Regions from separate parts of the Bacillus siamensis genome, predicted to be linked through region 1. Evidence: riboswitches for the same ligand, from Rfam matches in the RefSeq annotation. Region 1 holds a riboswitch; each other region holds the start of a gene.
What was found. Region 1 has a riboswitch for thiamine pyrophosphate ahead of ABDB98_RS07895 (acetylornithine deacetylase). Riboswitches for the same ligand answer to the same signal wherever they lie in the genome.

Region 1 (3,902 bases):
TTTCCGCTGCCGCCTAAAATAATCGCCTGAATTTTTCCCGTTGTCACATTAATATCAATATCACCGATGCTTCCGAGTTTTTTTCCGTTCGACACGTTTACTACATCTTTTATTTGAAATTCAGATATGCTGATCATTTGTATCACGCCCTTTGCCCGTTCTTTTTCCTATTATATGAGCGGCCGGGCTGAACCTTGTCACATCGGGCAATCTTTTTTGCGGCTGCACCAGGTGTGGATAAATCTCAGCATGATTTTCGTATAGTCCATCAGCTCATCGACGGACACTTCTTCGTTTACGGAATGGGCGTTTTTTAAATCGCCGGGTCCGTATATGACGCTCGGAATCCCGGCATGATAAAGCCATCCTCCGTCTGTTACGGTTTGGGAAACATCGATGACGGGCTCCTGTTGTTTGACGGCTGAGTGCGATTCCGCCAGAACAGAAACGGCCGGATGGTCCGGGTCGATTTCCAGCGCAGGGAACACCTCTCCTCTGTCTTCAATCATGGAAGACCCGCCCCATTTGAACACCGGCCTGTTTTCCCTGAGCCACAGATCACCGTCAGAGACACGATTGATATAGTCTTCGATTTCTGCCGCAGCTTGTTCGTGCGTTTCGTTCGGGTAAAAGTGGACGGTAATCCATAATCGGCATTCATCGGCGACAAACGCTGCGTGCCTTCCCCCTTCAATAAGGGCGGGGTTGATCGTATTGGTGCCTGGTGAAAAGCCGGGATAGCTTTTCGTTACCGCCCAGTGGCGTTCCAGCTCTCCCAAGGCAGTGATGATTTTCGCCATTTTTTCGATTGCACTCGCTCCGAATGTGCCTCCGCCCGCATGAATCATATTGCGCCTCATGCCGTCATGAAATGTTTGTTTGCTTTTCAATTCTATCCAGCCGGTGATGACTCCGCCCTGCCCTTGAATATGCAGGCTGCTCGTATCCGCGACAACCGCAAAATCCGCGTGATAGCCGCGTTTGCAGCATTCCAGCGTCCCCGCCTCGCCGACTTCTTCTCCGATCACAGACTGTACAATGAGGTCGCCCGGAAGCTCAATGCCGGCATCATGGATCAGCTTCAGAGAAAAAAGAACACACGCCAATCCGCCTTTCATATCAGCGGCGCCTCTTCCGATCAGCATGCCGGCTTTAACGAGCGGCTGAAACGGGTCAGAGTCCCAGTCTTCATCCCTGACTTCGGCTACGTCAATGTGTCCGTTTAAAATCAGGCTTTGATGCCCGCTTGAATCTGTCCCTTTTAAAACACCGACTACGTTCGGATCTTCCGGATACACATCCCACATATCGACCGAGCAGCCCATTTCTTTTAAAAATCCGGCCACCCACTTCTGAGCATCTGCTGTATTTCTTGCAGGCGGAGCCGGTGTCGGAAAGGCGATCAACCTTTCAGCAATATGTATTAAATCGCCCCGCCGTTTATCCGCCTGCTGCAGCAGCATGTCAAGCTGATTCATTGAACATCTCTCCTTTTGCTGTATTAAAAAAACCCGTTTCATCCAATGAAACGGGTAAAAACGGATTTCCCTCCGCTTTTTTTCACCGCTTCCCTCCGCCGGCATGATCCGGATCAGGTCCGTTAAGGGTTGAGACTAACATCTCTCTCAGCTGCATGTCAGCAGCACCCCCAGGGTGAATTGATTTTATTTGACGGATGATGCCGCTTTTGCACACGTTAAAAATGGACGGCCGTTGTTCCATAAGACATTGACAGGCATATCGAAAAACGCTGTAAGCCGCTCGTCAGAAAGCATGTCCTTGATTTTCCCGGCAGCGAACACCTCGCCTTGTTTTAAAAGCAGCGCCTGATCAAATACCGGCAGAATTTCTTCAGCATGATGAGTGACATAAAGGATGGACGGCGCATTTTCTTTTTCAGCGATCGACGTTATCGTATCCAGCAGCTGCTCTCTTGCCATAAAATCGAGACCCGTCACGGGCTCATCCAAAATCAGCAGTTCCGGATCAGCCATAAGCGCCCGCGCAATCAGCGCTCTTTGCCTTTCCCCCTGAGATAACGTTTCATACCGTCTGTCCGCGAAACTGATGGCGCCTAAATCCTTCAGAAGACCGATCGCTTTTTCCCTCACTTGTTCACTCGGCGTTTCGTAAAGCCCGATTGAAGCGTACGCGCCGCTGAGGGCGATTTCAAAAGCAGAATCCGCGGCATATAATTTGTGCTGAAGACCCGCTGAAACAAGACCGATTTTTTTTCTGAGCCTGTCACCGAGCTCTGTTTTGCCGAATTGATGGCCGAGCACCTGCATCTCTCCTGAAGTGGGAAAGTAATAAGAACATAACATATTCAGCAAAGCTGTTTTTCCGGCTCCGTTCAGCCCGAACAGCACCCAATTTTCGTTTTTCTCAACGCGCCAGTTGATATCTTTCAAAATCCATTGGCCGTTTCTTTTTAATGACACATTGTCCAGCTGTAAAATCATTGCAGTTCCCCCGTTTATTTGTTTCAATTTTCTTAAAACTTTTACACATTAGAATACATCACTTTTTCGCAAACGTAAACCGGCGCACGAAAAAAGCCTTTAAAACAATGTTTAAAGGCTTTCTCCGTTATTGATGGATATTCTTATTCATTTGTTTAATGGCTGCCTTTTCAAGCCTTGAGACCTGAGCTTGGGATATGCCGATTTCTTCTGCGACTTCCATTTGGGTTTTTCCCTGGAAAAAGCGTTTTCGCAAAATCATTTTTTCCCGTTCGTTCAGTCTTCTCATGCCTTCTTTCAGAGCGAGCTCCTCAATCCATTGTGTATCCTTATTGCGCTCATCGCTGATCTGGTCCATCACGTAAATCGGATCGCCGCCGTCATTATAAATCGGCTCAAACAGTGATACCGGATCTTGGATGGCGTCAAGGGCAAACACAATTTCTTCATGGGGCACTTCAAGAACTTTGGCGATTTCCTCTGCTGTCGGCTCCCTGCTTGTCTCACTGATTAACCGCTCCCTTACTTGAAGCGCTTTATATGCGATATCGCGAAGCGACCTCGAGACGCGGATCGGATTGTTATCCCGCAAATATCTGCGGATTTCTCCGATAATCATCGGTACAGCGTATGTTGAAAACTTAACATTATGGCTTAGGTCAAAATTATCAATGGATTTCATTAGTCCGATGCAGCCGACCTGAAATAAGTCATCAACATACTCTCCTCTGTTGTTAAACCTCTGAATGACGCTTAAGACAAGGCGCAGATTGCCGTTTACAAGCTTTTCCCTCGCTGAATCATCGCCCTCATCCTGCAATTGCTTAAACAGCTTTCTCATCTCTTCATTCTTGAGTACCGGTAATTTGGAGGTATCCACCCCGCAAATTTCGACTTTATTTCTTGACACGTTTTTCCCTCCCACTAGGAGCTGCTGTACAACGTTAAGTATCTCCTCGGGTGGGAAAAATATGCACCGTCATTTTACAGAAATAAACATCCGGCACCGGCAATCCTTGCAGCAGTAAGGACTGTCAGATGGAAAAAATTTTACACCATTTTGTTAAACTCTTTTCTCAGTCTTTTAATAATCCGCTTTTCGAGCCGGGAGATATAAGATTGTGAAATCCCCATCATGTCGGCTACATCTTTTTGTGTTTTTTCTTCTTCACCGACAAGCCCGAATCGCAGTTCCATGATCTGCTTTTCTCTATCATTTAATTGCTCAAGCGCTTTTTTCAAAAGTTTTTTATCCACATTGGCTTCAATGTCTTTTGTAATAATATCATCATCTGTGCCGAGCACATCCGAAAGCAGCAGTTCGTTTCCGTCCCAATCAATGTTCAGCGGTTCATCAAAGGACACCTCTGAACGGATTTTATTGTTTCGGCGCAAGTACATTAAAATTTCGTTTTCAATACATCGTGACGCGTAGGTTGC
Region 2 (3,902 bases), 430 kb from region 1:
TTGCTCCGTCTTCAAACAAGACAACGTTCTGCTGCATCTTCGCCAACTCATAAGAAATGGCGCATCCGATAATTCCGCCCCCGATAACCGCCGTATCATAGTGCTTATTCATCATCAGCCCCCCTCACCGCGCGTGCATACCGTTTTGCCGCCTCCTCAGGGTTTTCAGCTGAGAAAATGCCCGACATAACGGCAATTCCGTCCGGTTTCGCCTGCTTTGTGAGCCCGATCGTCTGCAGTGTCATTCCGCCGATTGCAATGACGGGGATGGAAAGCGTACGTGTGATATCTGAAAGCAGGCCGATGCCTCTTGCCTCAAGTCCTTGTTTACATTCCGTTTCAAACACATGGCCGAACACCACGTAATCCGCATCTTCTTTTTCAGCTTGGACGGCTTCTTGCAGTGAATGAACCGAACGTCCGATATGGAGATGGGGAAATCTGCTCCGCACCTGCTTTACGGAAAAGCTGCTGGACGGAAGCTGAACACGTTGTATATTGGCAAAAAGCGCGATATCTGCCCGATCATTGATGATCAATTTGTCCTTATCCGCACCGCCTTTTTTCAACAGTGACAAAAGCTGCATGATCTCTCCCGCTGTTTTGCCCCGCTCACGGATATGGATAAAGCTCACTTCGCGCTGAATCGATAGAATATCCTCGGCCAGCTCGGCAACGGGTTTGCGATTATCAGTTACGGCGTGCAGCTCCAAAGGACTCCACCTCTTTTCCGCCCTTCTCCGACCAGCCTTCTTTTTGATAAGCCATTCCCCAAAATTGATATTCATAATAGCTTGAAATCACAAAATTCTCTTTCATTTTCGCGCGGATTTCCTCTGTGCTGTTTTCAGCAATCTCGTCAAAACGGCTGATCTGTTCTTCGACCTGCTGTCTGAACCAGTCTCCGCCGTATGTACCGATCCATTTTTCGTAAATCGGATGTTCCGGTTTGCATTCCTTTAAGCGTTCGCCAACTTCATAATAAAGCCAATAGCAGGGCAGAAGCGCGGCTAAAATTTCTCCAAAACGGCCGCTCAACACCGATCTGTACATATGAGACGTATAAGAATAGGCTGTCGGTGCCGGCTTAAATGCCGCACGCTCTTCTTCTGTAATCCCTAAAAGCTCCGTAAATTCGCGGTGCAGCGCCATTTCCGCTTCATATGTGCCCTGAGCGTGGCCCGCCATCCTTCCCGTCGTAAACAAGTCTTCGGCATATGCGGCTGCAAACGCCTGAACTTTTGCAAAATGCGTCAAGTAGTAGGAATCTTGCAGCACATAATAACTGAAACGATCTAACGGCAGGCTTCCGTCACCGATCCCTGTTACAAACGGATGAACAAAGCTTCCGTCCCACCATTCGGCTGCCGCCAGTCTGCATTCTTCAGAAAATGTCATAAAGTTTTCCCCCCTGATAAAATAAAAAAACCACTTTCCCGCATCGGAAAAGTGGTTTGGAATTTATCTGGATAAAAGGAACCCAAAAAATACCGCTCCACTTCCCTACGCAGGTCTGAACCTGTTCAAGTTATGAGGGTCTAAAAGTCTCACTTTTATCTCAGCCCTTATGAAGGACACCCCTAGTGGTCATACGATTATAATTTACTTGTTATGCCTTCTATCTTATCACGAAATGCAATTTGGTCAAGCTTCAAGGATTTTTCTCAGCTCCGACACGTAGTTGCGCGAGCCCGTAACGATGAGACGGTCTCCTGTTTTCAGCCTCGTGTCCCCGTGCGGAACGATGCTGTCCACACCTCTGAAAATCCGGACGAAAATCACATCACCCATCAGCGGAAATTCGCGCAGAATAATGCCGTTATACGCCGTGTTTTCCAGATTGATCTGATAAAGCGAAGACTCTTCATTCGTCAGAAGGTTCATCACGCCCGGCGCCTCAATTAATGCGCGCAAGAGCGTCTTTGTAGACAGAAGGATAGAAAAAATACTGATGCCCTCTTCCTTCAGTTTTGTTTCATGTTCAACCGAGCCGACGCTTGCGATGATACGCTCAGTCCCTTTCTCTTTCGCCATTAAGGCGATTTCAGCGTTCACATCTTCATTTCCCGTCGCCACGACAAGAATATCCGTTTTAAAAATACCGTGCGACTCAAGCGTGCCGGGCTCGTAATCAGAAATCGTTTCAACAGAAAAAACGGATTCCGCAAGCTTTTCCCCGGCATTTTCCTGATACACATGGACGACCCGCACATCATATTCCTCATCAGGCAGCTCCAGCGTCACCGGAAGCGTCATTTGGTTGGCGCCGATAAATGTAATGCGCTTTTTTTCCTGCGGCGCACTTTGCCGCTTGAATAATTTTTTAAAGCCGATCGGTGAGATGATGCTGGCGATAACCGCAACCAAAGTCAGCGCGCCGGACATATTGGCGCTGATAATGTGAAGCCTTTCTCCGATCGTAGCCGCCGCGATAACAAGTGACAGCGTAGAAGTCAACAAAAACCCCGAAGCAAACACGGTTCTTTTGTCATACCATTTCTTTAAATAAAACACCGGGAACATTTTGCTGATAAACAGCGCCAGCAGAAGCAGCGGAATCATCGTCAATGTTTTCGGATCTTGGAAAAGCGTCCATATGTCCAGCTTCACCCCGACCATGACGAAAAAGATCGGAATTAAAAACCCGTAGCCGAATGAATCCAGCTGCTCCACCATTTCTTTATTCGGCGACAGAAGCGATACTAAAACGCCTGCTAAAAATGCACCGAGAATATTTTCCGCCCCGAGAGATTCCGATAAAGCGACAAGCACGATAATCAGTGTAAAAATGGCTCGCGTGCCGATCTGGACGGTGCCTTTAGACATCGACTGCACAAATGAGCGGTGTTTAAAGATCCTGCCGAAGAAATACAGCACCACCCCCGCGGCAAAGAGAATCAAAAGAAGCCACATATTTCCGCTGTCTTCCCCGTAAAGAGAAGAGAAGAAAGCGAGCAGAATCATCGTAGCCAAGTCCGCAATAACGGCGACAAGCAGAATAATCTGGCCGATATTGGAATTCATGATCCGTTCTTCCTTTAAAGTCGGAACGACCACACCGAGTGATATTGTCGAAATAATAAGCGTCATTAAAAACGCGTTTTGAATAAAACCGGCTAATACAAAGGCATAGGACAGCAGCAATGATAAAATAAAGATGCCGAAAAATATGATCAGTGCGGCAGAAAACGTATTGGGTGCTTCCTTGCCGTTCGGAAGGAATTGTTTTTTCTTCCCTTTCTCAAATGACGAAAAGTCAATTTCCAATCCGCTTAAAAACATTAAAAAGATAAAGCCGAGAACAGACAGCGTCTCCAGCCACGTGTCTCCCTGAACGACGAGATTCAGGCCGCTTTTTCCGATAATAAGCCCCATGATGATTTCCGCGACGACGACCGGAATGCTGAGCTTAAACCGATGTAAAAGGAGCGGCGTCAAAAAAGCGACGATCAGAACGACGACTAAAGAAGCGACTGATGTGTGTTCCATTTGTAAATACCTCCTTAAAACAAGGGTTATAAAAGCCCGCTTAAAGCGGGCAATACCTTACTTTTTTTAAAAACATAACGCATATTCTAACAAGGCTGGCGGCGAAAAAAAAGTAATAAGGCATTATTTCTTCAAATTCTTTTTTTAATTTGTACCAAAACAGCGTAATTAGGTAAAGGAATTAGTCCCATAATAAATAAAAAACCGGAAAAGGGAGGCTGACAGAATGGCTTATGACATCATCAGCGATATACACGGATGTTATGACGAAATGATCGCGTTAATGCAAAAGCTCGGATATGAAGTGAAAGACGGAATGCCCGTCCATTCTGAAGACAGAACGCTTGTCTTTGCGGGGGATTTAACAGACAGAGGCCCCAAATCCGTAGATGTGATGCGTTTCGTGGCAAAAG
Region 3 (3,902 bases), 1.4 Mb from region 1:
TACTCATCGCACTTATTGCTGTATTTATTACGAAGTACCGGACGGCGGGGCCTGACGAAGCCCTTATCGTAACCGGAAGCTATTTGGGAAATAAGAACGTCCACATTGATGAAGGCGGAAATCGTCTGAAAATCGTCCGGGGCGGGGGAACGTTCGTGCTTCCGGTGTTCCAGCAGGCGGAACCTCTCAGTTTACTTTCAAGCAAGCTTGATGTCTCTACACCTGAAGTTTATACAGAACAAGGGGTGCCGGTAATGGCCGACGGAACCGCCATTATAAAAATCGGCGGCTCCATCGGGGAAATCGCAACAGCCGCTGAACAATTTTTAGGGAAGTCTAAGGAGGACCGCGAGCAGGAGGCGCGTGAGGTGCTGGAGGGCCATCTGCGTTCCATCCTCGGCTCCATGACCGTTGAAGAAATTTATAAAAACAGGGAAAAGTTTTCTCAGGAAGTCCAGCGGGTTGCGTCTCAGGATCTTGCCAAAATGGGACTGATGATCGTTTCCTTTACGATTAAAGATGTCCGCGATAAAAATGGCTATCTAGAATCATTAGGTAAGCCGCGAATCGCCCAAGTCAAGCGGGATGCGGACATTGCCACGGCAGAAGCGGATAAAGAGACGAGAATTAAACGCGCGGCGGCTGATAAGGACGCAAAAAAATCAGAGCTGGAGCGGGCGACGGAAATAGCTGAAGCGGAAAAAATCAATCAGCTGAAAATGGCGGAATACAGAAGAGAGCAGGACACAGCAAAAGCCAATGCCGACCAGGCATATGACCTCGAAACAGCAAAAGCCCGCCAGCAGGTGACAGAGCAGGAAATGCAGATTAAAATTATTGAGCGGCAAAAGCAGATTGAATTGGAAGAAAAAGAAATTCTCCGCCGTGAGCGCCAGTATGACTCTGAAGTGAAGAAAAAGGCCGATGCCGACCGTTATTCGGTAGAACAAGCGGCCGCAGCTGCAAAGGCGAAGCAGCTCGCAGAAGCAGATGCCGAACAGTATAGTATTGAAGCGATGGCCAAAGCGGAAGCTGAACGCGTGAGAATTGACGGTCTTGCTAAAGCGGAGGCTGAAAAGGCGAGAGGAGAAACCGAAGCGGAAGTCACCCGCCTGAAAGGTCTTGCGGAAGCGGAAGCTAAAGAGAAAATTGCTGAAGCCTTCGAAAAATACGGGCAGGCCGCAATCCTCGATATGATTGTGAAAATGCTGCCTGAGTATGCGAAGCAAGTCTCGGCGCCTCTTTCCAACATTGATAAAATAACTGTCGTTGATACGGGAGGAAGCGGTGAAAACGGCGGAGCCAATAAAGTCACGGGCTATGCAACCAATTTAATGGCCGGTCTTCAGGAAAGTTTAAAAGCATCTTCCGGAATCAATGTAAAAGAGATCATTGAGAATTTTTCAGGCAAAGGAAACATAAAACAAAGCATAAATGAACTTACAAAAGAACTGAGCGATTCGAAGAAAGAACGCAGCTCTGGATAAAAAAACAGCAGGCATAACCCGCCTGCTGTTTCAATTTGCCCGCTTGGATTCAAGAAGCCGCGGCGCCGTCATGAATAATAAGATAAGGACAATGGCTGAAAGGATAAAAGAAGGAATCATATAAGTCGCGTTGTAGACGAGCGAATAAATCCAGACCGGAGTGCCCTTCGGAGCATAGCTTCCGAAAAAGACCGCTCCGGAGATCACATGTGCCGCATACCGCAGCACACTGCCGATAAAAACGCCGCTTATCACATACACCGTTAATGCGCCTCTTTTTTTAGCCAATGCCGTTTCACGGACACCGGAAGCAAACAAGCCGCTGAAACCGAGAACTGCAAACGCCGCGATATAATCAAGAAATAGCTGCACCGGGTGCTGCAAAAACAAATTGCCGATGGCGATCTGGACAATCCCTGTTAAAAAGCCTGTCGTAAGCCCGGCCTTCACTCCCCAGCGGAATGAAATCAAAAAAATCGGAATCATCATAATAGAGACTGATCCGCCTTGTGGCATACGGAGAAACATACCTGACACAATGTCCAGAATGACGGCCGCTCCGGTCATAATCGCTATTTCTATTAAGCGCACAAGCTGTGTTGAATGATTCATAGTTTTCCCCCTGGTCAGACAACCGTATCAAGGATAAACAAAAAAGCAGGGCGGGGAAGGATGGGAAAAGGTCCGCGCGCTGCTTACAAAACTGCAATTCATTTGGCTTTGCCACATCCCTACGCCAGCGTTAACTAACAGGTTCAAAGGGTCAGAACAAAACGTTCACTCTCAGCTTTAATGCTCCCCTTGTGGTCATCAAGTATTTAGTTCAATCTTACTATACAAGAAAATATACCAAACCACAAGACAGCATTCTTTCTATAGAAGAGAAACTGAAATAAGTATGAATGAAAATAAACAGGGACTTTTTTTAAAAAAACTATTGTCATACTTTTAAAAGGGTGTTATATTATTAAACGTCGCTGATGAACAGCAGACAAAACAAAAAGCTTCGAAAACGATTTGAAAAAAGTTGTTGACATAAAAGAAGCTAAGTGGTAAGATAATAAAGCTGCTTCAACAAGCGGTAATGATCTTTGAAAACTAAACAAGACAAAACGTACCTGTTAATTCAAAGTTTTAAATAAATCGCACAGCGATGTGCGTAGTCAGTCAAACTAAGGTCTGCACGATGCAGATCACACAGACGTTACTGCAGGATGCAGTGAGCTTAGTCTGTGATCCATTTATCGGAGAGTTTGATCCTGGCTCAGGACGAACGCTGGCGGCGTGCCTAATACATGCAAGTCGAGCGGACAGATGGGAGCTTGCTCCCTGATGTTAGCGGCGGACGGGTGAGTAACACGTGGGTAACCTGCCTGTAAGACTGGGATAACTCCGGGAAACCGGGGCTAATACCGGATGGTTGTTTGAACCGCATGGTTCAGACATAAAAGGTGGCTTCGGCTACCACTTACAGATGGACCCGCGGCGCATTAGCTAGTTGGTGAGGTAACGGCTCACCAAGGCGACGATGCGTAGCCGACCTGAGAGGGTGATCGGCCACACTGGGACTGAGACACGGCCCAGACTCCTACGGGAGGCAGCAGTAGGGAATCTTCCGCAATGGACGAAAGTCTGACGGAGCAACGCCGCGTGAGTGATGAAGGTTTTCGGATCGTAAAGCTCTGTTGTTAGGGAAGAACAAGTGCCGTTCAAATAGGGCGGCACCTTGACGGTACCTAACCAGAAAGCCACGGCTAACTACGTGCCAGCAGCCGCGGTAATACGTAGGTGGCAAGCGTTGTCCGGAATTATTGGGCGTAAAGGGCTCGCAGGCGGTTTCTTAAGTCTGATGTGAAAGCCCCCGGCTCAACCGGGGAGGGTCATTGGAAACTGGGGAACTTGAGTGCAGAAGAGGAGAGTGGAATTCCACGTGTAGCGGTGAAATGCGTAGAGATGTGGAGGAACACCAGTGGCGAAGGCGACTCTCTGGTCTGTAACTGACGCTGAGGAGCGAAAGCGTGGGGAGCGAACAGGATTAGATACCCTGGTAGTCCACGCCGTAAACGATGAGTGCTAAGTGTTAGGGGGTTTCCGCCCCTTAGTGCTGCAGCTAACGCATTAAGCACTCCGCCTGGGGAGTACGGTCGCAAGACTGAAACTCAAAGGAATTGACGGGGGCCCGCACAAGCGGTGGAGCATGTGGTTTAATTCGAAGCAACGCGAAGAACCTTACCAGGTCTTGACATCCTCTGACAATCCTAGAGATAGGACGTCCCCTTCGGGGGCAGAGTGACAGGTGGTGCATGGTTGTCGTCAGCTCGTGTCGTGAGATGTTGGGTTAAGTCCCGCAACGAGCGCAACCCTTGATCTTAGTTGCCAGCATTCAGTTGGGCACTCTAAGGTGACTGCCGGTGA
Region 4 (3,902 bases), 250 kb from region 1:
AACCCTCCTTCTGTCAGATTCGTGATAACCGCAAGCGGCCGCACTCTGTTTTGCCATGTGGTTTCTATCGCGGTCCTGTCGTTTAAATCATTCATGATATCTCCGTTTGGGCCAAAATGATATTCAAACAAAGAAATCGCCGATGAATAGGGTGCAAAATCATTAATGAGCTCTCTGTCCGCTTCAGGTGTCCGAATGACGTAAAATTGCAGGGTTCCCGCCAAATAGTTGGAGATATCCGGAATTCTCACTTTCAGACCCGGCCGCAGCCGGTTCGGCGGAATATCCGGGTTTGCCTGCATCAGCTGCATCTGCGGCACATAAGTCTTACTTGCGATAACGGCATACGTATCATTCGGCTGAACCGTATATTCATTAAGAGGGATCAAAAGCGCCTGCCCCGGAACGATATTCGTTTCCTCAAGCCCGTTGACGCTTCTGATGCTGTCAACAGGGTATCCGTACTTTCTGCTGATGGAAAATAACGAGTCACCAGACTGCACTGTATGAACAAACATAGATGTCCTCCGTTTCCTTTTGATCAAAAGGGCTCTTCTTATCTTTATGAATGATCTTCCGGTCCGATTCCAAACTCTGTTTAGAGAAAGGCTGTTTACAAATCAGATATGATCAACTATGATGATGTCATTATAAAAAACTGTATAGGAAACGCACTAGGGGTGCTGTTATCGGCTGAGATAAAACATGCGGCAGGCGTGTTTTGATCCCTTATAACCCGATCTGGATAATACCAGCGTGGGGAAGTGCAGATTGACCGGAGCGCAGGGTTTTTTCCATGCGTTTTCGTTCTGCTGCTGCATATTCCCTCGGATATGCAGTTTTTTATTTTTCATTAAAAAACGGGGAGGACACTGCAATATGAAACTTACGATCAATCGTCTTTCGTAAAATCAACTCTTTCATACATACGACTATCCGATAAGAAAGCAGGAGATCACAATGAAAAATTGGAAAATGAGAGAAATTGTCGTCATGTCCGTCATCAGTGTTGTATTCGCTGTCGTTTATTTATTATCAACTCATGCAAGCAATATAGCGGCAGGGTTTTTCGGCCGGATGAGCTACGAACCGATTTACGGTATTTGGTTTATCGTCTCGGTGATTGCCGCCTACATTATTCAAAAACCGGGAGCGGCGCTTGTTTCTGAAATCATCGCCGCGTTTGTGGAGTGTTTACTCGGAAATCCGTCAGGGCCGATGGTGATTCTGATCGGCATCGCGCAGGGAATCGGTGCGGAAGCGGTCTTTTTTGCGACACGCTGGCGGGTGTATACCCTGCCCGTGCTCCTTTTATCCGGTATGGGGTCTTCTGTTGCGAGCTTCATTTATGACTTGTTCATTTCCGGATACTCTGTTTTGAATCCGGGTTTATTAGCCGTCATGCTTCTCATCCGCCTGGTCTCAGGTGCGCTTCTTGCCGGCCTTCTCGGCAAAGCAATCAGTGATGCGCTGGCTTACACAGGGGTGCTGAACGGCATGGCGCTCGGAAAAGAATTCAAGAAGAAAAAGAAACAGGTGAACCAAGATGCAGGCATCTGAACCCCTTCTATCGGCCCGCCGTCTTACCTTTTCTTATGAGCAGGATGAGAAGCCGGTTTTTCAAGACGTGTCATTTCAGCTCCGCAAAGGAGAACGGGTTTTATTGCTCGGGCCGAGCGGATGCGGTAAAAGCTCGCTCGCACTTTGTTTAAACGGTCTGTACCCGGAAGCCTGCGATGCAGTTCAAACGGGAACCGTTTCCTTATACGGAACACATCTTTCGGACCTGTCAGAACCCGCCGCCCGATCCATCGGCGTCGTGTTTCAAGATCCGGATCAGCAGTTTTGCATGCTGACGGTTGAAGATGAAATAGCCTTCGGTCTGGAAAATTTGCAATATACAAAAGAAGAGATGGACTCAATTATTGAGGACGTTTTGGAAAAATTAGAAATCACTCATCTGAAAACACGGACGATCGCCTCGCTGTCAGGCGGTTCAAAACAAAAGGTCGCGCTCGCCTGTATCATTGCGATGGAACCGGAACTCATTATTTTAGACGAACCGACGGCACAGCTTGATCCATATTCCGTGCGGGAATTGGTGCGGCTGATCAAAGAACTGCAGGCCAAAAAAGGCTTCGGACTTCTCGTTATCGAGCATCAGCTAGATCATTGGGCGCCGTGGATAGACAGGACGATTGTCCTTGACGGAACGGGTCAGAAGGTGATGGACGGAGAGACCGACGCGATCTTTGAAACAAAACTTGAAGAGCTGACGCAGCTCGGCATTCCGATTCCGCGGGTGATCTCATTGCAGAAGCACGTCAGCATCCCTTTTACATTGTGCAAAGAAAGACTGTTTCAGGAACCTGTACCGCCCTTTCCCGGCCCCCGGCCCGCCGCGCTTTCGGCAGAGGACGCGCTGAGTGTTCACGGGCTGTCATTCAGAAGAGGAACGGACACCATTTTTCAGGACGTGAGCTTTTCCGTAAAAAAAGGGTCAATCACCGCGATTGCCGGCCCTAACGGAACCGGAAAATCCACGCTCCTGTCCGCCGCGGCCAAGCTCATCCGCCCTGTGAGCGGAGACATCAAAATAGACGGCAGACCGGTAGATTCCTATTCGGAAAAAGAGCTTCGGCGGCTGATAGGGTATGTTTTCCAAAATCCTGAACACCAGTTTGTCACAGATTCTGTCATTCAAGAGCTGCTGTTCGGCTTTGAAAACGGTAAAGCCGCAAAGGAGAAAGCTCTTCAGCTCTTAACCCGGTTCGGCCTGAGACGCTATGCCTCACAGCATCCGTTCTCTTTAAGCCAAGGACAAAAGCGCAGGCTCAGCGTCGCCACGATGCTTATGCATCAGGTGAAAGTTTTGCTGCTTGATGAACCGACTTTCGGGCAGGACGCAAAAACGGCGCGTGAGTGCATGCTGATGCTTCAGGAGATCCAAAAGGAAGGAACGGCTGTTTTAATGGTGACACATGATATGGAGCTCGTCTCAGATTATGCCGATACGATCCTTGTGCTCTGCGGCACGAAGCTTGTGTACCGCGGAACGCCCGACTCATTGTTTTCCGATCATATCGGAATCGCGGAGCGGGCGCATTTAGCTTTGCCGCTGCGGTATGAATGGATGAAACACGACAGGAGGCGGAGAAATGAACCTGCGGCTGGAGGCTGTTAACCCGTCAATTAAGGCGGCGGCTGTTTTGTTATGCGTCATTATGCTGTCGTTTATTTATAACCCGTACACGCCTGCTTTGTTTTATATTATCATTGCCGGAGGCGTCCTCTTGGCGGGACGTGTGCCGCTTAAAAAATGGCTGCTGTTTACGGTTCCGTTTGTCATTCTTGCCTTCGGATCTTTATGGACAGCCGCCGTATTCGGAAACGTCCCGACAACCGAAAGCAATCTGTTGTTTAAGCTCGGACCGATTGCCGTCAACAGTGATAATGCGGCGCTCGGGATTTCTATCGCGTTTCGTATTTTATGTTTTTCCGCTTTGTCGATGATGTTTCTTTTCACAACCGATCCGATTCTGTTTATGCTCAGTCTGATTCAGCAATGTAAGCTCCCGCCGAAGCTTGCTTACGGCGTGATTGCCGGGTTCCGGTTTCTACCTCTTCTGAAAGATGAAATCCTGATTATCAGACAGGCGCACAGAATCAGAGGCGCGGCATCTGATTCCGGGCTGAAAGGAAAGCTCTTTGCCTTCAGGCGCTTTACCATCCCGCTTTTGGCAGGCGCCATCAGAAAGGCGGAACGCACAGCGATCGCAATGGAATCTAAAGGTTTTACAGGGAGCCGAAACCGCACGTTTTACAGAACGGTTACTGTGCGCCGCGCCGACTGGTTCTTTTTCATGCTCGTGCTCCTTTTATTCGGCGCAAGCTGTCTCATT

Region 2: it holds a riboswitch for thiamine pyrophosphate, as region 1 does, so the genes downstream of both, tenA (thiaminase II) here and ABDB98_RS07895 (acetylornithine deacetylase) in region 1, are expected to answer to the same signal.
Region 3: it holds a riboswitch for thiamine pyrophosphate, as region 1 does, so the genes downstream of both, thiT (energy-coupled thiamine transporter ThiT) here and ABDB98_RS07895 (acetylornithine deacetylase) in region 1, are expected to answer to the same signal.
Region 4: it holds a riboswitch for thiamine pyrophosphate, as region 1 does, so the genes downstream of both, ABDB98_RS06865 (ECF transporter S component) here and ABDB98_RS07895 (acetylornithine deacetylase) in region 1, are expected to answer to the same signal.

Annotation. Positions count from the first base shown of each region.
Region 1 is NZ_CP155579.1:1,537,393-1,541,294, reverse strand. It holds gene ABDB98_RS07900 (YlmC/YmxH family sporulation protein) at 1-137, opposite strand, end outside; gene ABDB98_RS07895 (acetylornithine deacetylase) at 198-1,478, opposite strand; TPP riboswitch at 1,552-1,660, opposite strand; gene ABDB98_RS07890 (ABC transporter ATP-binding protein) at 1,665-2,462, opposite strand; gene sigG (RNA polymerase sporulation sigma factor SigG) at 2,590-3,372, opposite strand; gene sigE (RNA polymerase sporulation sigma factor SigE) at 3,513-3,902, opposite strand, start outside.
Region 2 is NZ_CP155579.1:1,108,348-1,112,249, reverse strand. It holds gene thiO (glycine oxidase ThiO) at 1-112, opposite strand, end outside; gene tenI (thiazole tautomerase TenI) at 105-713, opposite strand; gene tenA (thiaminase II) at 691-1,398, opposite strand; TPP riboswitch at 1,484-1,592, opposite strand; gene ABDB98_RS05745 (monovalent cation:proton antiporter family protein) at 1,645-3,489, opposite strand; gene prpE (bis(5'-nucleosyl)-tetraphosphatase PrpE) at 3,716-3,902, shown strand, end outside.
Region 3 is NZ_CP155579.1:2,892,890-2,896,791, reverse strand. It holds gene ABDB98_RS14250 (flotillin family protein) at 1-1,487, shown strand, start outside; gene thiT (energy-coupled thiamine transporter ThiT) at 1,518-2,099, opposite strand; TPP riboswitch at 2,199-2,299, opposite strand; rRNA gene ABDB98_RS14240 (16S ribosomal RNA) at 2,729-3,902, shown strand, end outside.
Region 4 is NZ_CP155579.1:1,289,011-1,292,912, reverse strand. It holds gene ABDB98_RS06870 (glycosyl hydrolase family 18 protein) at 1-518, opposite strand, end outside; TPP riboswitch at 667-780, shown strand; gene ABDB98_RS06865 (ECF transporter S component) at 961-1,560, shown strand; gene ABDB98_RS06860 (ABC transporter ATP-binding protein) at 1,547-3,184, shown strand; gene ABDB98_RS06855 (energy-coupling factor transporter transmembrane component T family protein) at 3,159-3,902, shown strand, end outside.